DNA from 3 places in the Pseudarthrobacter sp. Y6 genome. Region 3 is predicted to be linked to each of the others. Evidence: riboswitches for the same ligand, from Rfam matches in the RefSeq annotation. Region 3 holds a riboswitch; each other region holds the start of a gene.
The links. A riboswitch is a leader RNA that binds a small molecule or an ion and turns the genes downstream of it on or off. The one in region 3 is predicted to bind thiamine pyrophosphate.

Region 1 (9,456 bases), 470 kb from region 3:
CCACGGTGCGGGCAAACCCAATCGTCTGGGGGAGAATCTGACGGCACCGGAGGTTCTGGCCCGGATTGAGGATCTTGGTACGGGCACTCCGATTGTCCGCCCGCCGTCGCGCCGGCCCTGAGCGGGATGCTGGACCACATCGGGCGGCGGGTAGCGGCAGGATATTGACTAATAACCGCTGCTGAGTATCGTTTCCGGCATGGGGACTCCGGACAGGAACCGGATCCAATCAAGGTCTCGTCGAAATGAAGTTCAAACTACGGCCGACGGAGTCACCATGTTCAAGAAAGTTTTTGCTGTTGCCGGAGCGACGGCGGCACTGATGTTAGTAGGTTCTGCGGCGTTTGCGGACGACTGCGTCAATGTCAGTCGTGCCGCGGCCGCTTGCGGCTGGACCTGTCAGGGGCCTGTGGTGGAGGGCAACTGGGTATGGCTTCCCAGCATCGGTGTTCCTGAATGGGGCTGGGGGTTCGCGACGCCGGGCTCCGTGCCGTCCGTCGGCTTCGGCTTCCCCGGCAGCAACGGCAACTACCTCAACCAAAGTGGCGGATTCTCGTGGCTGCTGGAGAATGGCGTCTGCGCCAACGGCAACACGGCGCGCCAAACCAGCCATGGTATTCAGAGCGGCTGCGGGGTGCACTAGCGCGGCAATTCCAGACCCAACTGACTCGCAATAGATGTCGTTTTGGAGCGTCAAAACGACATTAAATGCGAGTCAGTTGGGCGGCACCGAGACAAATTCGGCGTGGGCACCCAGGCGCTTGGCCATCACGTCGATGGCGGGCTGGTTTTGGTCCACACACACGAACTTCCGGTCCAGTTTGGCCGCCACAGCGCCCAGGGTTCCGGAACCGGCGAAGAAGTCCAGGCACCAGTCACCGGGCCGGCTTGACGCCGACACCACACGGCGGATGAGGCCCTCGGGCTTCTGCGTGGGGTAGCCGGTTTTTTCCTTGCCCGTCGGGGAGACGATGGTGTGCCACCAGACGTCGGTGGGCAGCTTGCCCAGCTCCCGCTTCGCCGGTGTCACCAGGCCGGGCGCCATATACGGCTCCCGGTCCACCTCGGCGTTGTCGAAGTGGTACTTCGCTGGATTCTTGACGTACACGAGGATGTTGTCGTGCTTTGTGGGCCAGCGGTACTTGGCGCGGGCACCGTAGTCGTAGGCCCAGATGATCTCGTTGAGGAAGCACTCGCGGCCGAAGATCGCGTCAAGCATCACCTTGGCGTAATGGACTTCCCGGTAATCCAGGTGGAGGTAGAGCGTGCCGTCGTCCGCCAGCAGGCGCCAGGCTTCCACCAGCCGGGGTTCCAGGAATGACCAGTAGTCACTGAAGGCGTCATCGTACCGGTGCAGGGCGCCCTTGATGGTGTCGTAGGAACGCCCCTTGAAGCCCACGCGGTCGCCGCCACCGTCGGTGTTCAGCACCATCCGCGTTTCCTGGCGCTTCTGGACCCTCCCGGTGTTGAACGGCGGGTCAACGTATATCAAGGTGAAGGCGCCGTCCGGCAGCGAGGGGAGGAACTCCGCGTTGTCCGCGTGAACCACCAGGTTGCTGCCGTCCGGCGCCCAGACGGTGTCAGTCATCGAGGCTTTTATGCCTCGGTGCTGCCGGGCTGCGCGCCGTTTTCGGCGCCAGCCACCACTTCACCGTTGCGGCGGCGGGTGCGGGTCCGGCTGCGGCGGGCACGGGGGTCCACTTCGCCGTCGGCCGGAGCCGCAGTGGCCGGTTCCGGGGCGGGGCCGGTGCCGGCGGTCGCCGCATCAGAGGTACGACGACGGCGGTCGCCGGAGCGTCCGCCGGTCTCGCCGGCGCGGCGGCTGGTGGAGCGGCCGGCGTCACGGTTGCTGTCGCGGCCGCCATCGCGCCCGCCGTCACGGCCACCGCTGGGGCGGGTGTTCTTCTTACCGGTCTCGCCCAGGTCCTCAAGGACCTCGGCGTCGACGCCGGCCAGCGTGCGCTTGTTACGCGGCAACCGGCCCTTGGTGCCCTCGGGGATGTCCAGTTCGGAGAACAGGTGCGGCGAGGAGGAGTACGTCTCCACGGGCTCGGGGACGCTCAGCCCAAGTGCCTTGTTGATCAGGCCCCAGCGCGGCATGTCGTCCCAGTCAACGAAGGTCACTGCGGTGCCCTTGTTGCCGGCGCGGCCCGTGCGGCCCACGCGGTGCAGGTAGATCTTTTCGTCTTCAACGCACTGGTAGTTGATGACGTGCGTGACGTCATCAACGTCGATGCCGCGGGCGGCCACGTCGGTGGCAACCAGTACGTCAACCTTGTTGTTGCGGAAGGCACGCAGGGCCTGTTCGCGGGCGCCCTGGCCCAGGTCACCGTGGATGGCGGCGGCGGCGAAGCCGCGGTCCACGAGTTCCTCGGCAACCTTCGCGGCGGTGCGCTTGGTTTTGGTGAAGATGATGGTCCGGCCGCGGCCGCGGGCCTGCAGGATGCGGGCAACAACTTCGATCTTGTCCATGCTGTGGGCCCGGTAAATAAGCTGGCGGATGTCGCGCTTGGTGAGGCCTTCGTCGTCCGGATCGGCGGCCCGGATGTGGGTGGGCTGCGTCATGTAGCGGCGGGCCATGGCGATGACCGGCCCTGGCATGGTGGCGGAGAACAGCAGGGTCTGGCGGACCGCTGGGGTACCGGCGATGAGCGTTTCCACGTCCGGGAGGAAGCCGAGGTCCAGCATTTCGTCGGCCTCGTCAAGGATGACCATCTTGACGTTCTTCAGGACGAGGTGCTTCTGCTTGTAGAGGTCGATAAGGCGGCCGGGAGTACCGACGACAACCTCGACGCCGTTCTGCAGGGCCTCCACCTGGGGCTCGTAGGCACGGCCGCCGTAGATGGTGGTGATGCGGGCGTTGCGCTTGCGGGACGCGTTCTGGAGATCGTTGGCTACCTGGACGGCCAGTTCGCGGGTGGGCACAATGACCAGGGCCTGCGGTGCGCCGGGAACGGCGAGCTTGTCAAAGCCGACGTCGTCCGGACCCACCACACGCTGCAGCGCGGGAATGCCGAAGCCGAGGGTCTTGCCGGTGCCGGTCTTGGCCTGCCCGATGATGTCGTGGCCCGAAAGCGCCACCGGCAGGGTCATGGCCTGGATGGGGAAGGGATGGGTGATCCCGGCGTCGGCGAGGGACTCCACGATGTCGGCGCGGACATTGTAGTCAGCGAAGGATTTCTCCTCGATCTCGTGCGGCTTCTCGTCCGAGATGATGGTTTCTTCGGGTTCGATCGTCTCGATGCCGGAGTCGTCAGTCAGGATCTGGTGGGTATGCAATTCACTCACAGGGGAGTTTCCTTATTCATTTGGGCATTGGCGCTGCCTGCTCAACGGGCCGGCCAACGTGGCCGTTCCGGAGCACGCTCTGGCGCGCAAGCAAATCCAGTGGAAGCCGATCGCGGGCTATCAAAATGCTGGCACTGGTGACCAACGGGTGCATCTCAAGATCGCGTAGGGGCGGGCTTGTTGAATTCAAAATCAAGGAAATCAACGACCGGGCATCCATATCTACTTCTTCAGTCTAGCCGTACGGACCCTGAATCCCGGCTTTGGGCCGATCGGGCGGGGCGCAAAACCTTCAGGCCAGCAGCTCGAAGTGGACCTCGCGGGCGGCAATATCGGAGGAGATCAGGCGGACCCGCACCTTGGTGCCGGATTCCAGGTCGCCGCCGCACCGGGCTGTCACGGCGGGTTCGGCGATCTGGATGATCCCCGAGGGGCCGTTCCCGTTTTTTGCAGCACCGTTCTTGGTGCCGTTGCCGTTTTTCCCGCCGCCGTTGCCGTTGTCTTTTTGCGGCTTGGCGCCGGAAATGACGATCGCATCGAATTCCTGGCCCACATGGTTGACCAGGAGCGCGGCCTCTACGGTGTCCAGCGCCATGCGTTCCATCCGCGATGCGAGCTGGTCGGAGCCGGCCATGATCTCCGGCAGGGACGGCAGGGCTACCCGTGCCCAGTCCGGTACCTGCTTGCCGTTGCTCAGGGCTTCGCAGATCACCAGGACAAAGCGGTCGATAAGACGCCGGAGTGGTGCTGTGGTGTGGGCATAGGCGGCGCCGATGGCGGACTGGATGGCGTCTTCCGGGACTGTGCCGTCGAACGCCGTGTAACTGGCGCCGCGGAACAGCATACCGGCGGAGTGCAGGATGGCCAGTTGCCGGGGCTCGGTCGGATCAAGGCTGCGGAGGTATTCGCCGTAGCTGATTTTGCCGTCCCACGGCTTGCCCAAGGCCTCGGTCTGGAGGCGGAAATGACGCAGGGAGCGCTCGTCCGGCGCGGGCATGGTGCGCAGGATGCCCACTTTTCCCGCCAACATCAGGTTTGCCGCCGCCATCCCGGTCATCAGGGAGATCTGGGCATTCCAGTCCTCCACCGGAAGCTGCGGCGCCGCGGCAATCCGGTAGCCGCCGTCGGGTAGTTGGACGATTTCCTGCTCAGGCATGTTCAGGCTCGCACCGCCGCGGCGGCGCTCCAGCTCGACGCGCTTGAGCCCTACTTCTTTCAGGAGCTGCAGGACGGGACCAGCCGTCCCGGCGTCGAGTTCGGCTTGTACTCCCTTGTAGCTCAGCTTGGCCCGGCTGCGGATGGAGGCCCTCCGGACAGTCACAGTGGAGACCTGCGCCGCGTCGTCCAGCCCGAACTCCCAAACATAGGCGGAACACAGCTGCCCGGCCAGGAGGCTGCCGGCCCCTTCGCTGATGACCTCCGGGTGCAGCGGGATACGGCCGTCAGGGGCGTAGAACGTCTGGCCCCGGCGGCGGGTCTCTGCGTCCAGTCCGCCGCCGGGGCGGACAAAGGACGGCACGTCAGCGATGGCGTAAAGCACCCGGTAGCCAGTGCCCGCGCGTTCGATGAACAGCGCCTGGTCCAGGTCAGTGGACGACGCCGGATCGATGGTGAGGAAGTCCACATCCGTCAGGTCAGCGCCCGGCAACTCGTGTGCGGCCACTGCCGCTTCCGCGTCCCGGACCGCCTCCGCCGGGTAGGGCCCCGGCAGTTCCAGCTCTGTCCGCAGGGCGCTCAGCGCCGCCGCGAGGTCGTTCGTCTGCTCGTGGACGTTGGGGGCCAACCTATGATGTGACACGAAAGTCAGGTTAGCCCGATTTCCACGGAACGTGCACGCCCAACGTCCGCCACGCGGGGGATTGTCAGGATGCGCCTGCGTCCAGGGCCGCCAGGAGTGCCGCGGCCGCCGCTGCGGGATCGGAGGCTTCGGTAATGGCACGCACCACAACAATCCTGCCGGCACCGGCCTCCACCGCCTGCTCCACGTTGCCGAGATCGATGCCTCCGATGGCAAACCAGGGCAGCGTGGCCTGGGTGCCACCGGCAGCGCCGACCGCCCCCGCTGCGTACCGCACCAGGTCAAGGCCGACGGCGGCACGACCGGGTTTGGTGGGAGTGGCCCAGACCGGTCCGACGCAGAAGTAGTCCAGGCCGCCTTGGGCATTCAGCCCACCGGACAGCCGGATGGCGCCTTCGATCTGCTCGGCGGTGTGCGTGGAAAGGCCGATCGCTGCGCGTGGGCCGAGCAGGGTGCGGGCGGAAGCGACCGGCAGGTCCTTCTGCCCGATGTGGAAGACGGGGGCGCCGGACAGCATCGCGATATCGGCACGGTCATTGACTGCCCACAGCTTTCCGTGGCGTTCGGCCGCCGCCTGAAGCACGGCCAGCAGCTCCAGCTCCTCCTCCGCCTCGATGGCCTTGTCGCGGAGCTGGATGATGTCCACGCCGCCGGCAAAAGCCGCGTCCACAAACTCGCCAAAGTCCCCACGGTCCCGGCGCGCGTCGGTGCACAGGTACAGCCTGGCGCTGTGGGGGAGTCCGGCGCCTATGCCGCCGGTGGGGTCTGTTTCGGTCAAGGATGCGGGGGCGGAAGAGCTGGCGGAGGACGTGCCTGCAGCGGCGAAGGATTGCGCGTTCATGGAAACCAGCCTAATTCCCCTAAACTGGGCGGGTACTGCGGGAGCCCGTTGCAGCCGTCACAAAGCGGCCGGGCTGAGAGGGCGTCAGAGCCGACCGCTTGACCTGATCCGGCTAGTACCGGCGTAGGGAAGGAACCATGTGCCCCCCGCAATAAGCAGCCCACCTGAGACTGCATCAGCCAGCCCGGCCGCAGGCCTGCACGCCGACGTGGCAGTCATCGGCGGCGGAGTCATCGGCCACGCCATAGCCTGGGAAGTTCGGCGATCCGGCCGTTCCGTTGTGCTGATCGATGACGCGCCCGGGAACGGCGCCAGCTGGGCAGCCGCCGGCATGCTTGCCCCTGTGAGCGAACTGCATTACCAGGAGGAAGACCTCCTTGAGCTGATGCTTGCATCCTCCGGCCTGTGGCCTGCCTTCGCGGCAGCCCTTGCCCTGGCCGGGGCTGGAGATACCGGATATCTGACGACGCCGACCCTCGCCATCGGCGCGGACGCTGCGGACCGCCGGGCGCTGATGGACCTCCGGGCCGTGCAGCAGGCCAGCGGCCTGGTGGTGGAACCCCTGACTGTCCGTGAGGCCAGGACGAGGGAATCCCTGCTCAGCCCGGCCATATCCTGCGCCCTGGACATCCCCGCCGACCACCAGGTGGATCCCCGGAAACTGGTGGCGTGCCTCCAGGAAGTCCTTGCCCTCCACGAACCGGGGGCAGGAACCGCCGTGGCAGGTGCCCGCGCGGGATTCGCCGTTGACCAACGCGCCGCTGCCCTTATCTGGGAGGACGGCCGCGTCAGCGGCGTGACCCTCGCACACGGCGGAAGTGTCCAGGCAGGGGAGACTATCGTGGCCAACGGATTGGAGGCGGCGTCGCTGGATGGGCTCCCGGTTGGACTGCACCTGCCCCTGCGGCCTGTCTACGGTGACATTCTTCGACTGGCTGTTCCGCAGCACCTGCGCCCGCTCCTCACCTCGACGGTCCGCGGAATGGTCCATGGTGTGCCGGTCTACATCGTTCCCCGGCAGGACGGCACGGTGGTGATCGGGGCAACGCAGCGGGAGGACGCGCTCGCCGGGACAGGCGACGCTGCTGTCTCGGCCGGTGGCGTCTACCAGTTGCTGCGTGACGCCCAGGTCCTGGTGCCGGCCGTCTTGGAGCTTGAACTCCTGGAATGCACGGCACGGGCAAGACCGGCGACCCCGGACAACGCACCTCTCCTCGGCCGCGTACCGGTTTCCGCACCAAGGACGCGGAACACGGGGAACATTGCCGGGCTGATTGTTGCCACCGGGTTCTTCCGCCACGGAGTGCTGCTTGCTCCGGCGGCGGCGGCCATCTGCCGGGACCTGCTGGACGGCCCGACGGATCCTCGATGGGGGGCCCTCAGCCCGGCCCGCTTTTCAGGAAAGCACCTGGTAGCCGGCACACCGTCCCCACGCAAGGACATTAGCGGTACGAAGGACCTCGACCCACAGAAGGAATCAGCATGAACATCACCCTCAACGGCTCTCGCCATTCCGTGGCGGCCGACGCCTCCATCACCACCCTCATCAGCCAGATCACGGGCCGTCCCCTAGCAGCCAACGGCCAGGCGACAGACGGGCAGAAACTCGGCGTCGCCGTCGCCCATAACTCCGAAGTAGTACCCCGCAGCCAGTGGTTCGTCACGGCGCTCGCCGAAGGTGACGACGTCGAACTGGTCACAGCAGTCCAGGGAGGCTGACACCATGACAGTAACCGGCAACATCAGTACACAGAACCGGCCCGAGGCTGCAGACAGGCTGGTCATCGACGGCGTCGAGCTCGGCTCCCGCCTCATCATGGGCACGGGTGGCGCACCGAGCCTCGACGGGCTGGGCGCTGCCCTGCTGGCGTCCGGAACCGAACTGACCACGGTGGCCATGCGGCGCTATTCGCCGGCTGAATCGGGGTCCCTTTTCCAGCTCCTGGTGGACCACGGGATCCGGATCCTACCCAACACCGCCGGCTGCTTCACCGCCCGGGACGCGGTCATGACGGCGGAACTGGCACGCGAAGCGCTGGAAACCGACTGGATCAAGCTGGAAGTCATCGCCGACGAACAGACCCTGCTGCCGGACGCCGTGGAGCTCGTGGATGCAACGGAACAGCTTGTAAACCTGGGCTTCAAAGTGTTCGCCTACACCAACGATGACCCGGTCCTGGCCCTGCGGCTGGAAAACCTGGGTGCCACCGCGGTCATGCCGCTCGGAGCGCCCATCGGCACCGGCCTGGGAATCCTGAATCCACACAACATCGAACTGATCGTCTCGCGCGCCTCGGTGCCCGTGGTGCTGGACGCCGGCATCGGCACGGCATCCGACGCCGCACTGGCCATGGAGCTTGGCTGTGATGCCGTGCTGCTGGCCACTGCAGTCACGCGTGCGCAGAACCCGGCACTCATGGGGGAGGCCTTCAAACACGCCGTCATCGCCGGTAGGCTGGCGAAAGCGGCCGGCAGGATTCCGCGCCGCGAGCACGCCCTGGCGTCATCGGCCATGGAAGGCCGGGCAGAGTTTCTCTAGGCCGTTTTCTCCAGGCCGGGCGCCCTCGACCAAACGCCGGGGCGGGCTCACCAGACGAGCCAAGGAGGCCGCTATGACCGGCAAGCAAGACACTCTCACGCGTGAGCGGATCGAGGCCGTCCTCGCCGCGCTGCCTGACTGGCAGTACAGGCTGGGCGGGCTGGTCGCTGTCTATAAGACGCCGACGGCGGCCGCCGCACTGGAGCTGATTGCCGCCGTCGGACGCCTGGCGGAAGAGCAGAACCACCATCCGGACCTTGACTGGCGCTTCAACAAGGTGCATCTCCGCTATACGTCCCACGACGCCGGCGGCGAGGTCACTGAGCGGGATGCCGCTGCTGCGGCGGCGGTGAGTGCTGCTGCCGCCCGGCTTGGCGCCACCGCCCAGCCGGCGGGTTAAAGGACGGTGACCACGCACCCTGCTGGGTAGTGGTCACCGGTTCTTAAGGAAACGGGACCGGCCTACAGCTTGAGCGCCTGCGTCAGCCGCTGCGTATCGTGGCTTTCGCGCGTCCGCCCGAGGTAGAGGACCGTCCCGATGGCAGCGACGGTGCCGAGCGCCATGGGCAGGACCCAGGGAATCCACGTCAGGCCCGGCTGGTAGCCAAAACCTGCCGCGATGAAGATGATCCAGCTGACCGCACCCACCACAACGGCAACCCCTGCGGGCAACCCCGTCCCATACCGGGTGTGGCGCCTGTCATTGGCCCAGACAACAAAGCCTGCGGCTACTGTGACCAGGACAACGATGGTCAGCGAAAGCATGGGATCTCCTCGGAAAGCAGCGGCCAACCGCCAAGGCGGCTGGCCGCTGACGTACTAGAACTGGCCGAAACCGACCTTGCGGGCCTCTTCGGCACCGATTTCCACGTAGCCCAGGGCGTTGCCGGGAACGATGATGATGCGTCCCTTGTCGTCCTTGAGACGGAGATCGGTGCCCTTGGTGATGGCTTCTTCAACGACCGTGGCTACAGTGTCTGCATCCTGAGC
Region 2 (9,456 bases), 2.1 Mb from region 3:
ACGTCCACCATTTTCGACATCGGCGTGTACAGCGTGGTGATCGGCCTGGTGCTGGACGTCCTGCGCAGCCTGGGCTCCGAGATCGACGAACACTTTGAAGAGCAGAGAACTGCGCCTGCCGAGGACTCGCCGACCGACGACGCCCCTCCGCAGGAGCAGCAGCACGAGCCCGCGGGTGTCCACGCCGAAACCACCGCGAAGGGCCAAGGATGAGCGTCAACCTGACCCTGCTGACCATCATGGGTGCCCTGTATGCGTGCGGCATATACCTGATCCTGGAACGCAGCCTCACCCGGGTGCTGCTCGGGCTGATGCTGCTGGCCAACGCCACCAACCTGCTGATCCTGGCCACCGGCGGCTATGCCGGGCTGGCGCCGCTGTACGACAAGGACACCGGCGCCCAGGAGTACTCGGACCCGCTTCCGCAGGCTCTGATCCTCACGTCGATCGTGATCTCCTTCGCCGTGACGGCCTTTATGCTCGGCATCATTTACCGCACGTGGGTCCTGGCGCGCCAGGATGAGATCCAGGACGACATTGAGGACCTCCGCGTCGCCGAGACGCCCAGGTTCGACGCCGAGGACGACGCTCCGATCCCGGCCGAAACTTCCGAGTTTCCCCTGACCATGCTTGGCAGCGACGGGAGCTCCGTCTCAGACCACGCCACGGTGGCGGACGGTCCGGAAGCGGCCGGGGATTCCATCACGGCCGGTGCCAAGACGATTCCCGCCGAGGATGCCGCCGCTGAAGAGCAACCCGGCTCGCAGAACGTAACCCCTGGTCCCGAAGGAGGTGTGAAGTGAACATCGCAAGCTTTGCCCCGCTCGCCGTCGTACTTCCCATCCTCGGTGCCGCACTGGCCTTCCTGCTGATCCGGCACTCCCGCGCCCAGCGCGCCGTGAGCATCGCTGTGCTGTCCCTGACGCTCCTGCTCGAGTGCGCACTGCTGGCTTCGGTCTGGGACGGCGGAACCGCCGCTGTGCACATCGGTGGCTGGTTGCCGCCGTGGGGCATCACGATGGTGGTGGACCAGTTCTCGTCGCTCATGCTGGTGGTGTCGTCCGCCGTCAGCCTCGCTGTGCTGGTCTACGCCACCGGTCAGGGCATGGCCGACGGCGACCAGGACGCTCCGGTGTCGATCTTCCACCCGACCTACCTGATCCTGGTGGCGGGTGTGTCCAACGCGTTCCTGTCCGGGGACCTCTTCAACCTGTACGTCGGCTTCGAGATCCTGCTGACGGCAAGCTATGTGCTGATGACACTGGGTGGAACCGGCCCCCGAATCCGCGCCGGAGTTACGTACGTGGTGGTCTCCGTGGTGTCCTCGGTGCTGTTCCTGATCTCCATCGCCATGGTCTACGGCGCCACCGGAACCGTCAACATGGCCGACCTCGCCATCAAGCTAGCGGACCTGGACGACGGAACCCAGACCCTGCTGCACGTGATGCTCCTGGTGGCATTCGGGATCAAGGCGGCCGTGTTCCCACTGTCGTTCTGGCTGCCTGACTCCTACCCCACGGCACCGGCGCCGGTCACGGCCGTGTTCGCCGGCCTGTTGACTAAAGTCGGTGTCTACGCCATGGTGCGCACGGAAACCCTGCTCTTCCCCGGGGACAGCCTGAACACTCCGCTGATGGTGGCGGCGCTGCTGACCATGGTGGTCGGAATCCTAGGCGCCTTGGCCCAGAGCGACATCAAACGTCTGTTGTCCTTCACCCTGGTGAGCCACATCGGCTACATGGTGTTCGGCCTGGCGATGTCCTCGGTGGCGGGTCTGGGCGCCGCCGTGTTCTACGTGGCCCACCACATCACCATCCAGACCAGTCTCTTCCTGGTCACAGGCCTGATCGAACGCCGCGGCGGCAGTTCCTCCGTGGACCGGCTGGCAGGCCTCGCCAAGCTGTCACCCATCCTGGCACTGCTGTTCTTCATCCCCGCCATGAACCTGGCCGGGATCCCGCCGTTCTCCGGGTTCCTGGGGAAAGTGGGGCTCATCCAGGCGGGCATCGAACTGGGTACGCCCCTGGCCTACGCCCTGGTGATCGGCGGCGTGGTCACCAGCCTCCTGACCCTGTTGGCCGTTGCGAGGGTCTGGAACCGCGCGTTCTGGCGCAAGCCCTCGGACGCCGAGCACCCGGACCCCGTCCTGCTGGCTGAGCCCGAGGATTCGGGTACCGGCAGCCGGGCTGGCCGCAAAAACGTCACCTTGCTGCCCCGCACCATGGTGGGCTCAACCCTGGGCCTGGTGGTTCTGGGCGTCTCACTCACTGTTTTCGCGGGCCCGCTGTTCAAAGTCTCGGACCAGGCAGCCCACGAAATGCTGGACAGGTCCGCCTACATCCAGGCCGTACTGGGTGAGGACACGCCCGTTCCCCCGCTGGCCCTGAAAGACGGAGGGGGCAAATGAGCCGCCGCCGGATTTCCCTGCGCCAAGAGGTGCCCCTGCTGGTGTGGCTGGTGATTGTCTGGGGTGCCTTGTGGCAGGACTTCAGCCCCGGCAACCTGCTCTTTGGCGCGTTGTTGGCCGTGCTCGTGGCCCGGATGTTCTACCTGCCGCCCGTAGAGCTCAGCGGCCGCTTCAGCATTCTTCACGCCGTGCCTTTTGCCCTGCGTTTTCTAAGCAGGGTGGCGGCGGCAAGCGTTGAGGTCATGTATCTGGCTGTCGTCCGCGGCCCGCGGGTCATCAACGCCGTCGTCGCGGTGCCGTTGCGGAGCCACCAGGACCTGGTGGTCACCGCCACCGGGCACGTGATTTCGCTGATCCCGGGCTCCCTGGTGGTGGAAGTGGACCGGTCAACGTCCACCCTGTACCTCCACGCGCTCAACGTCAGCAGCCCGGAAGAGGTGGAGAGACTGCGCAAGGAAGTCCGCTCCATCGAAGCGGCCCTGATCAGAATCATGGGCACCCGCGAAGAACTCGAAGCAATCCGGCAGGAGGCCGCAGCATGATGCAGACCGTCCTGGCTGTCACGGCAGTCATTCTTTCGCTGGCAGCGGCAGGAGCCATCATCAGGATCTCCCGCGGCCCGTCACTACTGGACAGGGTGCTGGCCTCCGACGTCCTGCTCGCGATCCTCGGCGCGGCCCTGTGCATTGACATGGCCGTCAACCGGCACCTCAACAACCTGATGCTGCTGGTGGCGCTGTCCATCGTCGGCTTCATCGGTTCGGTGACCGTTGCGCGCTTCGTGGCCGACCGGCGGGAGCAAGCCAATGAATCCTGAGGCCAGCGTGGTTGATAACGTCATCGATACTGTATCGGCGGTGTTCCTGGTGGTGGGTGCCCTCATGTCGCTCGCCGCCGCCGTCGGACTGCTCCGCTTCCCGGACCTGCTGAGCCGCATGCACGCGGCCACCAAGCCCCAGGTGCTGGGGCTGTTCCTGCTCCTGGCGGCCATCGGCCTGCAGCTACGCACCTGGTGGGTGTGGCCGGTGCTGCTGGTGGCCTGGATTTTCCAGCTGCTGACCGTGCCGGTTTCCGCCCATATGGTGGGCCGCGCCGGTTATCGTACCAAACACCTGCACCGCGAGCTGCTCAGCTCCGATGAACTCGATGCCGTGGTTCAGAAGGCCGCCCAATCGTCCCGGGACGAGTCATCCCGGGATGAAGTGTCCGACGGCGGCCGCCCCTAACGTCCCGCCCCGCCACCCCTAACGTCCGCCCCCGCGTGAGTTTTTGTCCAGATAACACGGGTTGCCGTCGGTTAGAGGCCTTTATCTGGACAAAAACTCAAGGGTGATGCGGTTAGACGATGTCCTGGGACTTGGCGAAGCGGCTGATGGCCCGCTGCGTGCCGCGGTTGGCGAGCACCTGGATGATGGTGCTGACCGAGGCCGAAATGAGCGCGAAGGTCAGCGCCGAGCGGAGGCTCGTGGGGGTGTCTTCGCCCTTGCCGGTGGGAGGCTTCCTGCCGGTGGACTTTTCCCATACGGTATTGACCATCTTGGTGCCGACCAATCCGGCGCCGATGCTGATTCCAGTGCCGAGCAGCTTGATGAACAGGTTCATTCGTTGAACTCCTTGTGAGCGGATCCGGGACTGTCTTTAGCCTAACCCGGCTGCATGGACTCCAGAATCTCCCGCAGGGCTTCCACCACGAGGTCGTGGTCCTGCTGCTGGGGCAGGCCCGAGACCGTTACGGTGGCCACTGCGCCCACGCCGGCGACGTAGACGGGGAAGGAACCGCCGTGCGGGGCGTAGGCGGACTCGTCAAACCAGCCATGTTCCTCGATCCGGCCTCCGTGCAGCCTGCCGCGGAGTCCCACCAGCAACGACGGGACCTCGTACCTGGCGGCGGTGCGCTGCTTGGCCCGGATCCAGTGCTCGTTGTCAGGGGTGGCGCCGTCCAAGGCCACGTGGAACAGGACCTGGTCACCCTTGGTGATGTCGATCGCGATGGGCAGTCTTCGGCTCTTGCCGAGTTCCACCAGCAGCAGCCCCAGATTGAGGGAATCATCCTTGGTGAATCGGGAGAACTGCAGCTCGCTGATCTCGCCCTCGATCCGGGCGATCAGGGCCTCAAGCAGCCCCGCCGGCTGGGGCACCGTCGAATCGGGATTGAACGCAGTCACAGTCTGATTGTTGGCAGTCATGGCCCACAATCTACCCCGCCTGCGGTGTAAACTGAGTACGCCCATCAGGGCAGATTTATTACGACAGGGGAGCGCCGCCGTCGGACATCACTGGCATTGCCAGGGAACCGCAGGCGGGCGCTGAGAGTGCGGACAGCCGCAGACCCTCGAACCTGATCCGGTTAGTACCGGCGCAAGGGAGTCGAGTTCTCGAAGTGTCCGGAAACGGCGGCAGCGCCGCACGCCGGGGCGCTTTCCCCTCCTGTTCCTCAGGAGGACAAAATGACAACTGGAGCAATCAAAAAGACCGGCAATACCTGGCGCGTTGTGGACATCGTGGTGGCGGCGCTCATCGCCATCACCGGCGGCGTGATCTTCTGGGCCTGGTCCCAGGGCGCCGGGATCATTTCCGCCCCCATGAACGCCGTTTACCCCCCGCTGACCGGCCTGATCGCCGGCGGCTGGATGATCCCGGCTGTGCTGGGCATGCTCATCATCCGCAAGCCCGGCGCGGCGCTCTTCTGCGAAGCGGTGGCCGCCACCGGCGAACTCATCATGGGCTCGCAGTACGGCGCCACGGTGCTGATCTCCGGAATCCTGCAGGGCCTGGGCGCCGAACTGGTGTTCTTCCTGCTGGTGTACGGCAACTTCCGGTTCAAGTCCTTCCTGCACCAGAAGTACAACCTCATCGCCGCGCTGCTGGCCGGTGCCGGCGCCGGACTGTTCTGCGGCCTCAATGATTCCTTCCTGCCGTGGGGCTGGAACATCGCCTACGAGCCCGGCGACAAGCTCGCGTACATCGTGTTCTGCACCATCTCCGGCGCCGTGATTGCGGGCGCTTTGTCCTGGATCGCCACCCGCGGCCTGGCCAGGACCGGTGTACTGAGCTCGTTCGCGTCCCGGAAGGCAGCTTCGGAGCCCGTCTTCAACTGATGACCGCTTCCGACGCCGGCGCTTCCGGCGTGCGCCCCGCCGCAGTGTCCGCCCGTGGCTGGGGCTGGCGGCATGCCGGACGTTCCGCCCCCGCCGTCCATGGGCTCGACCTTGACATCGCTCCTGGCGAGCGGGTGCTGCTGCTGGGCCCTTCGGGCGCGGGCAAGTCAACCCTGCTGCACGCGCTCGCGGGGGTCCTTGGAGATGAAGGGGACGACGCCGACGAAACCGGTTCGCTGCTGATCGACGGTGTGGTGCCACGCGGGCAGCGCGGCCGTTCGGGCCTAATGCAGCAGGATCCGGAAACGCAGGTGGTTCTTTCCCGCCTGGGTGACGACGTCGCCTTCGGCGCCGAGAACCTCGCCGTTCCGCGGGACGAGATCTGGCGGCGGGTCCATGAAGCGCTCGACGACGTCGGGCTGCGAAGTGCGGGCGGCGGCGGTTTGAACGCCGACGGCGGCACTGGTGGCGGCGCCGACGGCGGGCCAGATGCCGCCGGGCTCCCGCTGGACCACCCGACGTCGGTCCTGTCCGGCGGGCAGAAGCAGCGCCTGGCTCTGGCCGGCATCCTCGCGATGCGGCCCGGGCTGATCCTGCTGGACGAGCCCACCGCAAACCTCGATCCCGCCGGTGTGCTGGAAGTCCGCGACGCCGTGGGCCGCTGCCTGGACAAAACCGGCGCCACCCTCGTTGTGGTGGAACACCGCGTGTCGGTCTGGAAGGACCTGGTGGACCGGATTGTGGTGCTCCAGCCGGGCTCTGCAGCGGGCTCCGCTGGAAGTTCCGTCGGTACTTCCGCAGTCCTGCTGGACGGGCCGCCGGACCAGGTGCTCGCGGAGGCACGGGACATGCTGATCGGCGCGGGCGTCTGGGTGCCGGGGTATGTCCCGGCAACCCGGCGCCGCACGTCCGCAGGCTCCGGTGACCTGCTGCTGGCCGCCGAGGACCTGGCCGTCTCCCGCGAGCGTCCGCGGCGCCGCGGCTTCCGGACCGTCTTGCCCGTGCCGGTGCAGTCGGGCATCACCGCCCAGGTCCGTTCCGGCCATGCCCTCGCCGTTACGGGGCCCAATGGCGCCGGCAAGTCAACGTTTGCGCTGACGATCGCCGGACTTTTGGCGCCGGTGGCGGGAAAAGTGTCCGCCGCCGTCGAGCTTTCCGAGGGTGCCGGGATCGATCCCATCAAATGGAAAGCCAACCAGCTGATTTCCCGCATCGGAACCGTGTTCCAGGAACCCGAGCACCAGTTCGTTACCGGCCGCGTGCTGGACGAACTGATGTTCGGTCCGCGGCATCTGGGGCATGGCGAGGAGCGGGTTGACGAACTGCTGGAACGGCTGCGCCTGACGCACCTTGTGGACGCCAATCCGTACACGCTGTCCGGCGGCGAAAAGCGGCGCCTGTCGGTGGCCACGGTCTTGGCCGCCCACCCGCGTGTGCTGGTGCTCGACGAGCCGACTTTCGGCCAGGACGCCAACACCTGGGCCGAGCTCGCGTCGTTCCTCTCGGAATTGCTCGACGCCGGGACCTCCGTGGTTTCCGTGACCCACGACCAGGCGTTCAGCGCCGTACTGGGCGGGGCCGAACTGCGGCTTGGCCCGGCCTCACGCGGCGGCGCCCGCCAGGAAGCGGGTGCGGCATGAGGGATGCCCTGATCCTCCGCGGCAACCACGCACTGCTGACGCGCGCCAACCCGCTGGCCAAGTTCGCCGCCGTCTTCCTCATCACCCTGGTGCTGGCGCTCTCCATCGACTGGGTGTCTGCCACCACCGCGCTCGTGGCGGAACTGGCGCTCTTTCCGCTGGCCGGCCTCACCCTGCGACTGTTGTGGCAGCGCGGCTGGCCGCTCATGATCGCGGCAGCCCTGGGCGGCTGGAGCACGGCGATCGTCGCGGCGGACAGCGGCGCTGTCCTGCTCGACGTCGGGATCTGGTCCATCAGCGAAGGTTCCCTCCAGCTGGGAATCGGTTTTATGCTGCGCGGACTCGCGATTGCCCTGCCGGCGATCCTGCTCATGACCTGCACAGACCCCACCGACCTCGCCGATGCGCTGGCCCAGAAGGCCCGGCTGCCGCACCGGTTTGTCCTTGGCACGCTGGCCGCGATGCGGCTGGTGGGACTTATGGCCGAGGAGTGGCAGACCATCGGCATGGCTCGGCGGGCCCGCGGAGTCGGCTCGCAAGGCAGCCCGCTGCAACGGCTGCGGGCCACACTCGGGCAGAGCTTTGGGCTCCTGGTCCAGGCCATCCGCCGCGCATCCCGGCTGGCCATCACCATGGAAGCACGCGGTTTTGGCGCCGGTCAGCGGACGTGGGCCCGGGAATCAACGTATTCGCCGCTGGACGCCTGGGTGCTGGTGGGCGGCGTGCTGATCGCGGCGACTGCTGTGGTTGCCGCGGCCGGGATGGGAACCTGGAACTTCGTCTGGCGTTAGTTCTATTTTGCGGGGCCAGCGCTGGTCAACACTTTCAGCCCGGCCTGGTCAGCCTGCTCAGGGGGAACATAGGCCTGGTCAGGGGGAACATAGGCCCGGTCAGCGGGACCGCAGTGGTGCGGCCCGATCGAACCTCTCACGCGTCAGGAACGCCAGCTGGGCTTCCTTTTCAGCCAGCTGGATGACGGGTCCCAGCTCGAAGCACGTGGCGTCGAGCCGGCGCAGGGCTTTGGTGTTGCGGGCATCCGGCTCCACCACGATCCTGTCCTTTCCCGGCACGGAGAACATGTAATGGATCAGGGACGTGGCGAGCCGCGGCGTGAAGTGCGGGACGGGCCGGATGGCCGGAGCCAGCAACAGGTGCACGGCATCGCCGCCAAATGGGCGCGCGGCGCGCAGCCCGGCGACACCATCGAAGCCACGGTCCAGGGCAGTGCTTTCGACTTCCCGAAACCGCATCCGCGCCGCGTGTGGATCGTGGGCGATCCGGCATCCGTGCCGGCCAGCAACGCGCTGCTGGACGAGCTGCGGATGGTGGACGCCGCCGCCGGCCGAACCACGCCGGTGACCGCCTGGCTTGAATACCAGCACGACACCGATCCGTCGCTCGAGCTGCGGACCGGGGAGTCCGATGTCGTCTGCTGGAGGACTGCTTCTGGGTGGCCTGCGAGGCGTCCAGTACGCGCGCCATCGTCAAGCACCTGCGCAAGGTCCTTGGTGCGGACAAGCAGCGGATCAACGCGTTGGGGTACTGGCTGGTGGCGTATCTCCCCGCCACGGGGCGTGTCGAATATCGCATGGAGTGGGTATTATTCCCGCCACGCAGCGCCATTGGGGCAAATCTCCCTTCCAGTAGCTCATCTGTGATATTTTTTTCTTATGATTCAGGAAACTGCCGAGCACATCGCCGCCACCCTTCGCGACGCCCGCAGCGAGAAGGGCTGGACCCAGGGCCAGCTGGCTACCGCGCTGGGAACCAGCCAAAGCGCCGTCGCCCGGATGGAGCAGGGCAAGCAGAACCTCAGCCTCAAGATGATCCAGCGGCTCGAAACGATTCTCGACCGCAGCATCGTCAAAGTGGGCAAACCACAGATGACGCACCTGCGCATTGAAGGCGGCCGCACCCTGTCCGGGGCAGTGGATGTCAACAGCAGCAAAAATGCCGGTGTGGCGCTGCTGTGCGCCAGCCTGATCAACCGCGGCACCACCGTCCTGCGCCGCCTCGCCCGGATCGAAGAAGTCAACCGGATCGTGGAGGTCCTGACCAGCATCGGTGTCGAATGCACGTGGCTTAACGACACCGACCTCCAGCTCCGCCGCCCCGCCGTCCTGAATCTTGAAGCCATGGACGTGGACGCGGCGCGCCGCACGCGCAGCGTGATCATGCTCCTGGGCCCGCTCCTGGACGAATCCGAGGAATACCGCCTGCCGTATGCCGGCGGTTGCGATCTGGGCACCCGCACCGTGGAGCCGCACATGCAGGCGTTGCGCCAGTTCGGGCTCTCGGTGGAAGCGACTGC
Region 3 (9,456 bases):
TTCGGTCATTTCAGCGGCCTCACTCATCATCTTCAACGTCCAGTCCACCCTCCGTGACCGGCTTGGCAGCGCGGCGGCTGCTGACCGATTCGGTCCAGATGCCGGCCTTGCGCTCGGCTTCGAGCTCGGCGCGGGCGGCGGCCTTGGCATCCTTCCGTTCCTGCTGCTCGTCACGCTTCTGGCCACGGGTGGGGCGGTCGCCGACGTCCGCGAAACGGATATCCGTGCCACGCGGTGATGCGAGCATTTCGGCTCCGGCCATCATGGTGGGCTCCCAGTCGAAGACAACGCCGTCATCTTCGCCGATCACGACTGCGTCGCCCGGCTTGGCGCCCTGCTTGAACAGTTCGTTTTCGACGCCGAGCTTGGCCAGGCGGTCGGCGAGGTAGCCGATGGCTTCCTCGTTGGTGAAGTCGGTCTGCTTGACCCAGCGGACAGGCTTGTCGCCCAGGACGCGGAAGAGCGGTTCGAGGTTCTTTTCCTCGCGGCGGATCTTGAAGCCGGCTTCGTTGACGGCGCGGGGCCGCAGAATCGGCGGCTGGACCTTGGGCGGGGCGGCCGCGAGGGCGGCACGGGCGGCCTGGACGATTTCCGCCATGGCGAAGCCCAGCTGGCGGAGACCCTCGTGGCTGGTGGCCGAGATCTCGAAGACCCGGTAGCCGCGTGACTCGAGTTCGGGGCGGACGAATTCAGCCATGTCCTTGCCGTCCGGGAGGTCCACCTTGTTCAGGGCCACCAGCCGCGGACGGTGGTTCAGCGGAACCACTTCGCCGTCGGCACCCGCGTAGCTCATGTCTACGGAGTACTTGTCCAGTTCGGCCTCGATGATGGCCAGGTCTGCCAGCGGGTCGCGGTCCGATTCCAGCGTGCCGCAGTCGAGCACGTGTACCAGGGCGGCGCAACGCTCCACGTGGCGCAGGAAGTGGTGGCCAAGGCCCTTGCCTTCGCTGGCGCCCTCGATGAGGCCCGGAACGTCTGCAATGGTGAAGCGGACATCGCCGGACTGGACAACACCCAGGTTCGGGATGAGGGTGGTGAAGGGGTAGTCGGCGATCTTGGGCCGCGCGGCGGACATGGCCGCGATCAGGCTGGATTTGCCGGCAGAGGGGAAACCAACAAGCGCGATGTCGGCGATGGACTTCAGTTCCAGCACAATGTCACGGGCGTCACCCTCGATGCCCAGCAGGGCGAAGCCCGGGGCACGGCGCTTCTGCGAGGACAGCGAAGCGTTACCCAGGCCGCCCTGGCCGCCGGCGGCCGCCACGTATTCTGCGCCTTCGCCGACCAGGTCTGCCAGGACGGTGCCGTCCTTGGATTTGACCACGGTGCCGTCGGGCACGGGCAGGATGAGGGTCTCGCCGCTCTTGCCGCCGCGCCAGTCGCCCATGCCGGACCCGCCGTTGGTGGCGTGGCGGTGCGGGGAGTGGTGGTAGTCGAGCAGGGTAGTGGTCTGGTGGTCAACGCGCAGGATGACGTTGCCGCCGTCGCCGCCGTTACCGCCGTCGGGTCCACCCAGTGGGATGAACTTCTCCCGGTGGACGGAGACACAGCCGTGGCCGCCGGTACCGCCGGATACGTGCAGTACTACCCGGTCTACAAAGCTCGCCACGTGGATCTCCTCAGTGCTGTTTCCTGGACGCCCAAGGGCGCCAAGACGATTGTAATGCGGTTAAAAGAATAGTGGAGCGGACCAAATGGCCCGCTCCACCGTTTCAGAACTATTTGTTACTCTGCAGCTGCAGCAGCAACGATGTTGACGACGCGGCGCCCGCGGCGGGTGCCGAACTGGACGGCTCCCGGAGCCAGTGCGAACAGAGTATCGTCGCCGCCACGGCCAACGCCGGCGCCCGGGTGGAAGTGGGTGCCACGCTGGCGGACGATGATCTCGCCTGCGGAAACTACCTGGCCGCCGAAGCGCTTGACGCCGAGGTACTGGGCGTTGGAGTCACGACCGTTGCGAGTGGAACTCGCGCCTTTTTTATGTGCCATTTGAAATGCCTGCCTTTAAATTCTGGGGAATCTGCTGAAGAACCTGAACAGTAACGAAGAGTTACTTGATACCCGTGATCTTGACCTTGGTCAATTCCTGACGGTGACCCTGGCGCTTCTTGTAACCGGTCTTGTTCTTGAACTTCTGGATGACGATCTTCGGACCACGGAGGTCTTCGAGGATCTCAGCCGTAACCGTTACCTTGGCCAGGTCCGCAGCAGCAGAGGTGACTTTGTCACCGTCTACCAGGAGCAGTGCGGGCAACTCAAAGGTGCTGCCGGCTCCACCGGGGACGCGGTTCAGGGTAACGAAGTCTCCAACGGAAACCTTCTCTTGGCGGCCGCCTGCGCGGACAATCGCGTACACCACTTGGGAACTCACTTCTCTCGACGTTTATTACTAAATTTGCGTGCTGAACCCGTTTCCATAATTGGCTGGGCTCTCGCTGTGCCTCAACGCCGTGGGGTCGTAACCCAAGTGTTGGCGTAAGCACCGAAGATCAAGAATACGCTAATTTTGCCTTCGGCCGCAAATGAGGCTGGTTACGGTCCGTTGTCTGTGATAGGACCCACAAGCAGGTACTGCACTGACAATCCAAAACCGTGCCTGACTATCGTACAGGCCGCGCGGGCCCAAGACCGTCAGGCGTGAATACGCGGCGCGTCGAAGAATTCCACTTCGAACCGGCATGACTGCCTGAACGCCACCAGCATCGCCGCACGTTCAGCCGCGGATGCGCCTCGTCCGGCATCATCAGCCAAGGCGATCGCGTCGCGGGTGGCCTGCGCGAAGTCGTCGTCAGCATAGGCACGCAGCCAGTCAGCATAAGGATGCGCCGCCGGTGCAGCGGCAGCCAGGAACTCCGCGTGGAGGGTCTGCCCCACCTCGGCGTACAACCAGAAGCACGGCAGCACCGCCGCCATGAGGACCGCGTAACTGCCGGAGGCCGAGGCTGCCAGCAGGTGGTCCACATAGGACTTGGTGACAGGTCCAAGGACGGATTCCACGGTCCTGGTGCTCAGCCACGTGCGGTGCAGTTCAGATTCGACCTCAAGGCATTGCCGGGCCGACTTTGCCCAGAACAGCTGGGCAGCTTCCGTGGGGGCCAGCGCACTGGCCCGGGCGAGGACGCGCGAATAGCCGTTGAGGTAAATGGCATCCTGGGCGAGGTAATAGGCGAACTGTTCTTCAGCCAACGTGCCGGCCGCAAGGTCGCGGATGAAGTCCAGTCCGTAGATGGCCTCCAGATCCGGTGCCGACGCCCGCCGCAGCGTCTGAGCGAATTCCCCGACTGCCGGAACCTCCTGCATGTGATGGAAGTGGTTGATGGGGCCCTGGCCCCCGCCCACCTCCAACTGGTCCGAGGCCTGCAGCGCGCCAACCAGCCAAGGCTTAACTTTCCGCAGTGCGGCCTCCCAGTCCCCCAGCCTGGCCTGAGCCGTAGCCATGGCCGACGACAGCGAGCAGCCGGTGCCGTGACTGTTGCGGGTGGGGATCCTGTCCCCGCTCACTTCCACCACCTCCTGGGCGAGCAGCCCGGCGGCGTTGACCAGGGCATCCGGGCACGCACCGCCGTCGAGATGGCCGCCCTTGACCAGGACGGTGGCACCGGTCGCGGCGGACAACCGCTGCCCTTGCCCGAGCGCATCAGGCCAATCCCGCGCCTGCGGCTCCCCCACCAGGATGGCCAGTTCGGCCAGGTTTGGGGTGATCAGGTCCGCGAGCGGGAGCAGCCCCCGCAGGGCTGCCTCGGCAGACTCGTGCAGCAGCCGGTCTCCGCTGGTGGCCACCATCACAGGATCAAGAACGACGACGGCGGGACGCACCCTTTCCAGCCAGTCCCGCACCACGCCAATCACCGCAGCGTCGCCCAGCATGCCGATCTTGACCGCGTCGATGGTGATGTCGTCGCTGATGGCATCGAGCTGCTGGCCCAGGAAGGTCGCCGGCGGGACGTGAACCGCCTGGACCCCCTGCGTGTTTTGGACTGTCAGAGCGGTGATGGCCGCCATGCCGTAGCCGCCAAGAGCCGCAATGCTTTTGAGGTCGGCCTGGACGCCCGCGCCACCTGAGGGATCCGAGCCGGCAATGGACAGCACACGGGGGACCTCACGCAGCACCTGGACCGCAGAAGAGCGGCCTAGTGCAGGCCGGACCTCAGCGGGGGTTGCCGTGGTTGGGGGCGTTGCAGGAGGAAGGACAGAAGTTGAAGCCAAAGGAGACATCCCTTCGCCGGTGCTAACCGGACAGGTTCAACGGGTGTGGATCTCAGCCGGCTCTCTGCGCGGCACCCCGTGTCAGTCACCAGCCTAGCGTTCCTCGGGACTTAACGCCGGACGCCCGGACGCAGCCTGTGATCCACAGGCACGTCCGGGCGCCGCTGTATTGGCTCGCCCTAGTGTTCGGTCAGAGCTCCGAGGCCGGAACCCCTACGCCCAGGATGATAGGCGCATTGGTGACCGCCGGCTTGTCAGCCACAGGAGCCCTGACGGGCTCCGGGGCCTTGGCGGCATGCATGTGTCCAGCGGCAGCCCCCGGAACGGCTTCGTGATGCTCCACGGACGTGGCGTTGGCTGCGCCCTGGGCACGACTGGCACTCCGGTTACGCCGCGGACGGCGGGCGCGGGGCTGCTCGGTGTGGTCGGAGTAGTCCTTCTCCGCCACGGCAGGCTGCTGCTGCTGACGGGCAGGTTCGGCCGGCTGGCTTTCAGTTGCCTGGACTGCCGACGGCTTGCTTTCCGCTACAGGGGCCGGCTCGCCAAGGTGGGCGAAGGCCTCCGCGAGGCGGTCAAGTGTCAGGGCAGGTGCGTGCGGATGGTCTTCGTGGTGCTCTACGAACGGCAGCACTACCCGCTCGCCGCCGAACGTCAGCACAGCTGCCGGGCGGCCGTTGGAGTCCGTCTCGGACCGCTCAGCCGGAGCCTGCACCGGCGCAGCGGGCAGCTGGCCCGCGGCGGCTGATGCGTGAGCCACTTCGTCGTCGTGCATGTGCGCAGCGTGGGCTGCGGCCGCAATGTTCGCAAGCGCTGCCCGCGTGGCCTCAGCCTTGGCATGGCGCTCGGCGTCACTCGGTTCCGGGTGGACCGTGTGGATCTGCACCGGAGCTGCCGGTGCAGATTCCAGCGGCTGGCCGCCGCGTCCGCGGCGGCGCTTCCGGTCAGTGCGGCCACCCGGCTGGCTGTCCGGGCGCTGGCTGTCGGTGCGCTGTGTGTCGCTGCGCAGGTTGTCTGTGCGCTGGCTGTCAGGGCGGTGATCCGCGCGCTGCACGTGGTGCTCGGCGGCTACGGTGTTGGCGCGGCGGTGTTCCACGGGGTCGTTGTGGGTGACGATTCCGCGGCCTGCACAGGTTTCGCACTGCTCCCCGAAGACTTCCAGGAGCCCGGTGCCCATCCGCTTGCGCGTCATCTGCACGAGGCCCAGCGAAGTCACTTCGGCCACCTGGTGCTTGGTACGGTCGCGGCCCAGGCATTCCACCATGCGGCGGAGGACCAGGTCGCGGTTGGATTCGAGGACCATGTCGATGAAGTCGATGACGATGATGCCGCCGATGTCGCGGAGACGGAGCTGCCGGACCACTTCTTCAGCTGCCTCAAGGTTGTTCTTGGTGACGGTTTCCTCGAGGTTGCCGCCGCTGCCGGTGAACTTGCCGGTGTTGACGTCCACCACGGTCATGGCTTCGGTGCGGTCGATGACCAGCGAGCCGCCGGAAGGCAGGAAGACCTTGCGTTCCAAGGCCTTGTGGATCTGCTCGTCGATCCGCCACGCGGCAAAGATGTCCTGGTCCTTGGTCCACTTTTCCAGGCGGCCCACGAGGTCGGGGGCAACGTAGGTGACGTAGGCCTCGATGGTGTCCCAGGCCTCTTCACCGGAGACGATCAGCTTCGAGAAGTCCTCGTTGAAGACATCACGGACCACCTTGATGGTGAGGTCAGGTTCGCCGTAGAGCAGCTCCGGCGCGAGGATCTTGGTGGACGTGGACTGGCCTTCGATGCCCTCCCACTGCGCCCGCAGGCGGTTGATGTCGTGCGTGAGCTCCTCTTCCGAAGCTCCTTCGGCGGCGGTGCGGACGATGACGCCGGCGTGCTCGGGCAGGCGGTCCTTGAGGATGCGCTTGAGACGGTTGCGTTCGACGTCGGGCAACTTACGGGAGATGCCGGTCATGGAGCCGCCGGGCACGTAGACGAGGTAGCGGCCGGGCAGGGAGATCTGGCTGGTCAGGCGTGCGCCCTTGTGGCCCACAGGATCCTTGGTGACCTGGACCAGCACGGTGTCCCCGGACTTCAGCGCATTCTCGATCCGGCGCTGCTTGCCTTCGAGGTTAACGGCCTCCCAGTTCACTTCACCGGCGTACAGGACGGCGTTGCGGCCGCGTCCGATGTCAACAAACGCCGCTTCCATGGACGGCAGGACGTTCTGCACCTTGCCGAGGTAGACGTTGCCGATCAGGGAGTCCTGCTGGGTCTTGGAGACAAAGTGCTCGGCCAGGACGCCGTCTTCGAGGACGCCGATCTGGATTCTGTCGTCGCGCTGGCGGACGATCATCTGCCGGTCAACGGATTCACGGCGGGCCAGGAACTCGGCCTCGGTGATGACGGTGCGGCGGCGGCCGGTGTCGCGGGATTCGCGGCGGCGCTGCTTCTTGGCTTCGAGGCGGGTGGAGCCCTTGACGGACGTGACGCGGTTGTTGACCGGCGCTTCGGTCGCGGCGCGCGGCGCGCGGACACGGGTCACCGTGTTGGGCGGGTCATCGCCCTCTCCCCCGGTCAGCTCCAGGTCCTGGTCGCCGCGGCGGCGGCGACGACGACGGCGGGACGTCACGCCCTCATCGGCCTGTCCGGCGGATTCCTCATCTGCTTCTTCGACTGCGCCGTCGTCGCCTTCGGTGTCGGCATCAGCATCGCTGTCGCCGGTGCGGCTGCGCCCGCGGCGGCCACGGCTGCGGCGCCGGCGGCGGCCGTTGGCGTCGTCCTCTTCGCCGTCTTCGGCGTCGTCCGCTTCCGGTTCTTCCACGGCTGCGGCCGGTGCGGGCCGGACCGCGGTGCTGAGGTCAGGGGCCTGGAACAGGACCGACGTGGTGGACACCGGCTCGAGGAACAGTGAACTGAACGGGCTGGCAGGCTGAGCAGCAGGTGGTTCGTCGGCCGGAGCAGCAGCGTTGGCGGGGGCGACGGCGGTTGCTGCGGTTGCGGCGGCCTCCGCAGCAGCGACTTCCTGCGCTTCCGGGGCCGGCGCTGCTGCAGCTTCAGGGGCTGCCTGCTCCTCAGGAGCTCCTTGTTCTGCAGCCGCGGAAGCAACGTCGGGGGCCGAGGTTTTGCGTGTGGCAACGCGGCGACGGCGGACAGGCTTGGTCTCGGCGGCAGCCTCAGGGGCTGCGGCGTCGGCCGCGGGTTCGACGGCGTCAGCCTCCACGGCGGCGGGCTCGGCAACCACGGCGGCGGCAGGTGCTTCCGCGGCTTCAACAGCGAAAGCCGGCAACGGTTCGGCGCTGTCCACCTTCTTACGTGCGCGGGTCCGGCGAACCGGCGCCTTAGGTTCCGGTGCGGCGTCCTCAGCGGCCGGGACCGCGGCGTCTGCTGCAGGCACAGCCTGGGCGGCAGCGTCAGTCACTGGTGCGGTCTCTGCGGCCTTCGGCGCTGCCTTCCGACGCGTCCGGGTGGCCTTCTTGGGCGCTTCCGCAACCTCGACGGCGGCTTCATCATTAACGGCTGGTGCTTGTTCGTTTTCCATATGTGGCAACACTCCTGCCCCTGACGTACCGCCACATCCGGCACCCATTGGGGCACATATTGTCAAAACCCGCAGGCGTTGACAGAAGTCAAGTGGATACTCCCAGGTTCGCACCGGCAGAGGGGTGCGGCAGCCCGTGGGAGCCGTCGGCTGTGTCCTGAAACCCGTTGTTCTACACGCCACAACCAGGTGCCGACCAATGGAATTGCGGGAAGCCGGATCAGAGAATCCGAAGCCTGCCCTGCTCATCATTGGCGGTCTTGAAACAAGCCACCGGACCGGAGTCCGAATGTGGGTCGGCCTCCAGCCATGTTCATTCTCTCACACCCGGGCTGAAAGACGGCGGAACCACGGGCAACGGATCAGTCCGTGAGGCCGCTGACTGAATGCTGCTTCCAGCCAACGGCGTTACAATCGGGGCAAGGAGCACCCGAAGCAAAGGACGCCACACACCATGCCCAGCATTTCCTCCCACGGCACCGACACGCCGGCTGCCTCCCCTGCGGCGGAGCCGTTGCCCGCCACGCCCGGGACTGTGCCGCCGATGGCGCGTAACCGGCCGCTCGGCTGGCTGATGGTCATCACCGGCGCCATCGGCTGGCTGGCCTCGGGAACGCTGGTCCTGGAAAAGCTCGCCGTCCTCGAGGATCCGAATCACGTAACGGCCTGCGACGTTAATCCGTGGATCTCATGCGGTCAGGTCATGCAGACGTGGCAGAGCTCGGTGTTCGGGTTCCCCAACATGTTTATTGGCATCGTCGCGTTCGCCGTCATCATCACCGTGGGCATGGCCCTGCTGTCCGGCGCCACCTTCGCCCGCTGGTACTGGACAGGACTCCAGGCCGGCGTCACACTCGGCTTCGCGTTTGTGGTGTGGCTCTGGTCCCAGGCACTTTACGACATCCACGTCCTGTGCCCGTACTGCATGATCGTCTGGGCCGCGATGATCCCACTCTTCGTCTGGGTAACCATCCGCAACGTCGTCCACGGCATCATCCCCGTCCCGGCCGGTGCGGCAAGGGTTTTCGGCGACTCGGGCTGGATCATCACGGCGCTGCTCTACGTGGCGGTCATCGCCACGATCTTCTTCGCCTTCATCCAGGTGTTTGCCGGAACCTCGGGCTTCTAAGCCGCCCCACAATACGCACAAAAGGCGCGAACTGGCACGTAATACCCTCAAATCTCGGATTTGAGGGTATTACGTGCCAGTTCGCGCCTTTACTTGGTGGGTGCTGGATTTAGTCCTGGAACCAGATCTTGATTTCGCGCTCGGCCGAGTCCACAGAGTCGGAGCCGTGGACCAGGTTCTGCTGGACCTTCAAGCCCCAGTCGCGGCCGAAGTCACCACGGATGGTGCCGGGAGCTGCCGTGGTGGGGTCGGTGGTGCCGGCGAGGGACCGGAAGCCCTCGATGACGCGGTGGCCTTCGAAGATCGCGGCGACAACCGGTCCGCTCAGCATAAATTCAACGAGGGGCTCGTAGAACGGCTTGCCCACGTGCTCTTCGTAGTGCTGCTCCAGCAGTTCCCGGCTGGCCTCAACCTTCTTCAGTTCAGCGAGGGTGTAGCCCTTGGCCTCTATCCGGCCCAGGATGGCGCCACTGAGGTTGCGGGCGACGCCGTCGGGCTTGATCAGTACCAGGGTGCGCTCAATGGTCATAGCTGCTCCAATGCGTAAGGGGGTGGGTTTCGGAACAATTCTACGAGGCTTCCGGGGCGTCCCCGTGCGACGCGTTCCACT

Region 1: another riboswitch for thiamine pyrophosphate. It lies ahead of thiO (glycine oxidase ThiO); the one in region 3 lies ahead of thiD (bifunctional hydroxymethylpyrimidine kinase/phosphomethylpyrimidine kinase).
Region 2: another riboswitch for thiamine pyrophosphate. It lies ahead of ACQCSW_RS19880 (ECF transporter S component); the one in region 3 lies ahead of thiD (bifunctional hydroxymethylpyrimidine kinase/phosphomethylpyrimidine kinase).

Annotation. Positions count from the first base shown of each region.
Region 1 is NZ_CP189574.1:1,549,581-1,559,036, forward strand. It holds gene ACQCSW_RS07430 (PHP domain-containing protein) at 1-121, shown strand, start outside; gene ACQCSW_RS07435 (hypothetical protein) at 278-643, shown strand; gene ACQCSW_RS07440 (DNA-methyltransferase) at 716-1,588, opposite strand; gene ACQCSW_RS07445 (DEAD/DEAH box helicase) at 1,597-3,288, opposite strand; gene ACQCSW_RS07450 (RNB domain-containing ribonuclease) at 3,581-5,086, opposite strand; gene thiE (thiamine phosphate synthase) at 5,151-5,927, opposite strand; TPP riboswitch at 5,955-6,074, shown strand; gene thiO (glycine oxidase ThiO) at 6,067-7,413, shown strand; gene thiS (sulfur carrier protein ThiS) at 7,410-7,646, shown strand; gene ACQCSW_RS07470 (thiazole synthase) at 7,651-8,466, shown strand; gene ACQCSW_RS07475 (4a-hydroxytetrahydrobiopterin dehydratase) at 8,540-8,866, shown strand; gene ACQCSW_RS07480 (hypothetical protein) at 8,929-9,231, opposite strand; gene ACQCSW_RS07485 (DUF3107 domain-containing protein) at 9,286-9,456, opposite strand, start outside.
Region 2 is NZ_CP189574.1:4,105,680-4,115,135, reverse strand. It holds gene ACQCSW_RS19920 (Na+/H+ antiporter subunit A) at 1-213, shown strand, start outside; gene ACQCSW_RS19915 (Na(+)/H(+) antiporter subunit C) at 210-803, shown strand; gene ACQCSW_RS19910 (Na+/H+ antiporter subunit D) at 800-2,407, shown strand; gene ACQCSW_RS19905 (Na+/H+ antiporter subunit E) at 2,404-2,949, shown strand; gene ACQCSW_RS19900 (monovalent cation/H+ antiporter complex subunit F) at 2,946-3,224, shown strand; gene mnhG (monovalent cation/H(+) antiporter subunit G) at 3,214-3,633, shown strand; gene ACQCSW_RS19890 (DUF4235 domain-containing protein) at 3,746-4,009, opposite strand; gene ACQCSW_RS19885 (heme-degrading domain-containing protein) at 4,051-4,593, opposite strand; TPP riboswitch at 4,649-4,790, shown strand; gene ACQCSW_RS19880 (ECF transporter S component) at 4,855-5,505, shown strand; gene ACQCSW_RS19875 (ABC transporter ATP-binding protein) at 5,505-7,145, shown strand; gene ACQCSW_RS19870 (energy-coupling factor transporter transmembrane component T family protein) at 7,142-7,936, shown strand; gene ACQCSW_RS19865 (GNAT family N-acetyltransferase) at 8,036-8,527, opposite strand; partial or broken gene ACQCSW_RS19860 (hypothetical protein) at 8,596-8,640, shown strand; gene ACQCSW_RS19855 (UDP-N-acetylglucosamine 1-carboxyvinyltransferase) at 8,816-9,456, shown strand, end outside.
Region 3 is NZ_CP189574.1:2,017,529-2,026,984, reverse strand. It holds gene proB (glutamate 5-kinase) at 1-9, opposite strand, end outside; gene obgE (GTPase ObgE) at 20-1,609, opposite strand; gene rpmA (50S ribosomal protein L27) at 1,726-1,989, opposite strand; gene rplU (50S ribosomal protein L21) at 2,051-2,359, opposite strand; gene thiD (bifunctional hydroxymethylpyrimidine kinase/phosphomethylpyrimidine kinase) at 2,632-4,215, opposite strand; TPP riboswitch at 4,198-4,295, opposite strand; gene ACQCSW_RS09675 (Rne/Rng family ribonuclease) at 4,397-7,717, opposite strand; gene ACQCSW_RS09670 (vitamin K epoxide reductase family protein) at 8,172-8,846, shown strand; gene ndk (nucleoside-diphosphate kinase) at 8,956-9,375, opposite strand; gene ACQCSW_RS09660 (DUF4233 domain-containing protein) at 9,416-9,456, opposite strand, start outside.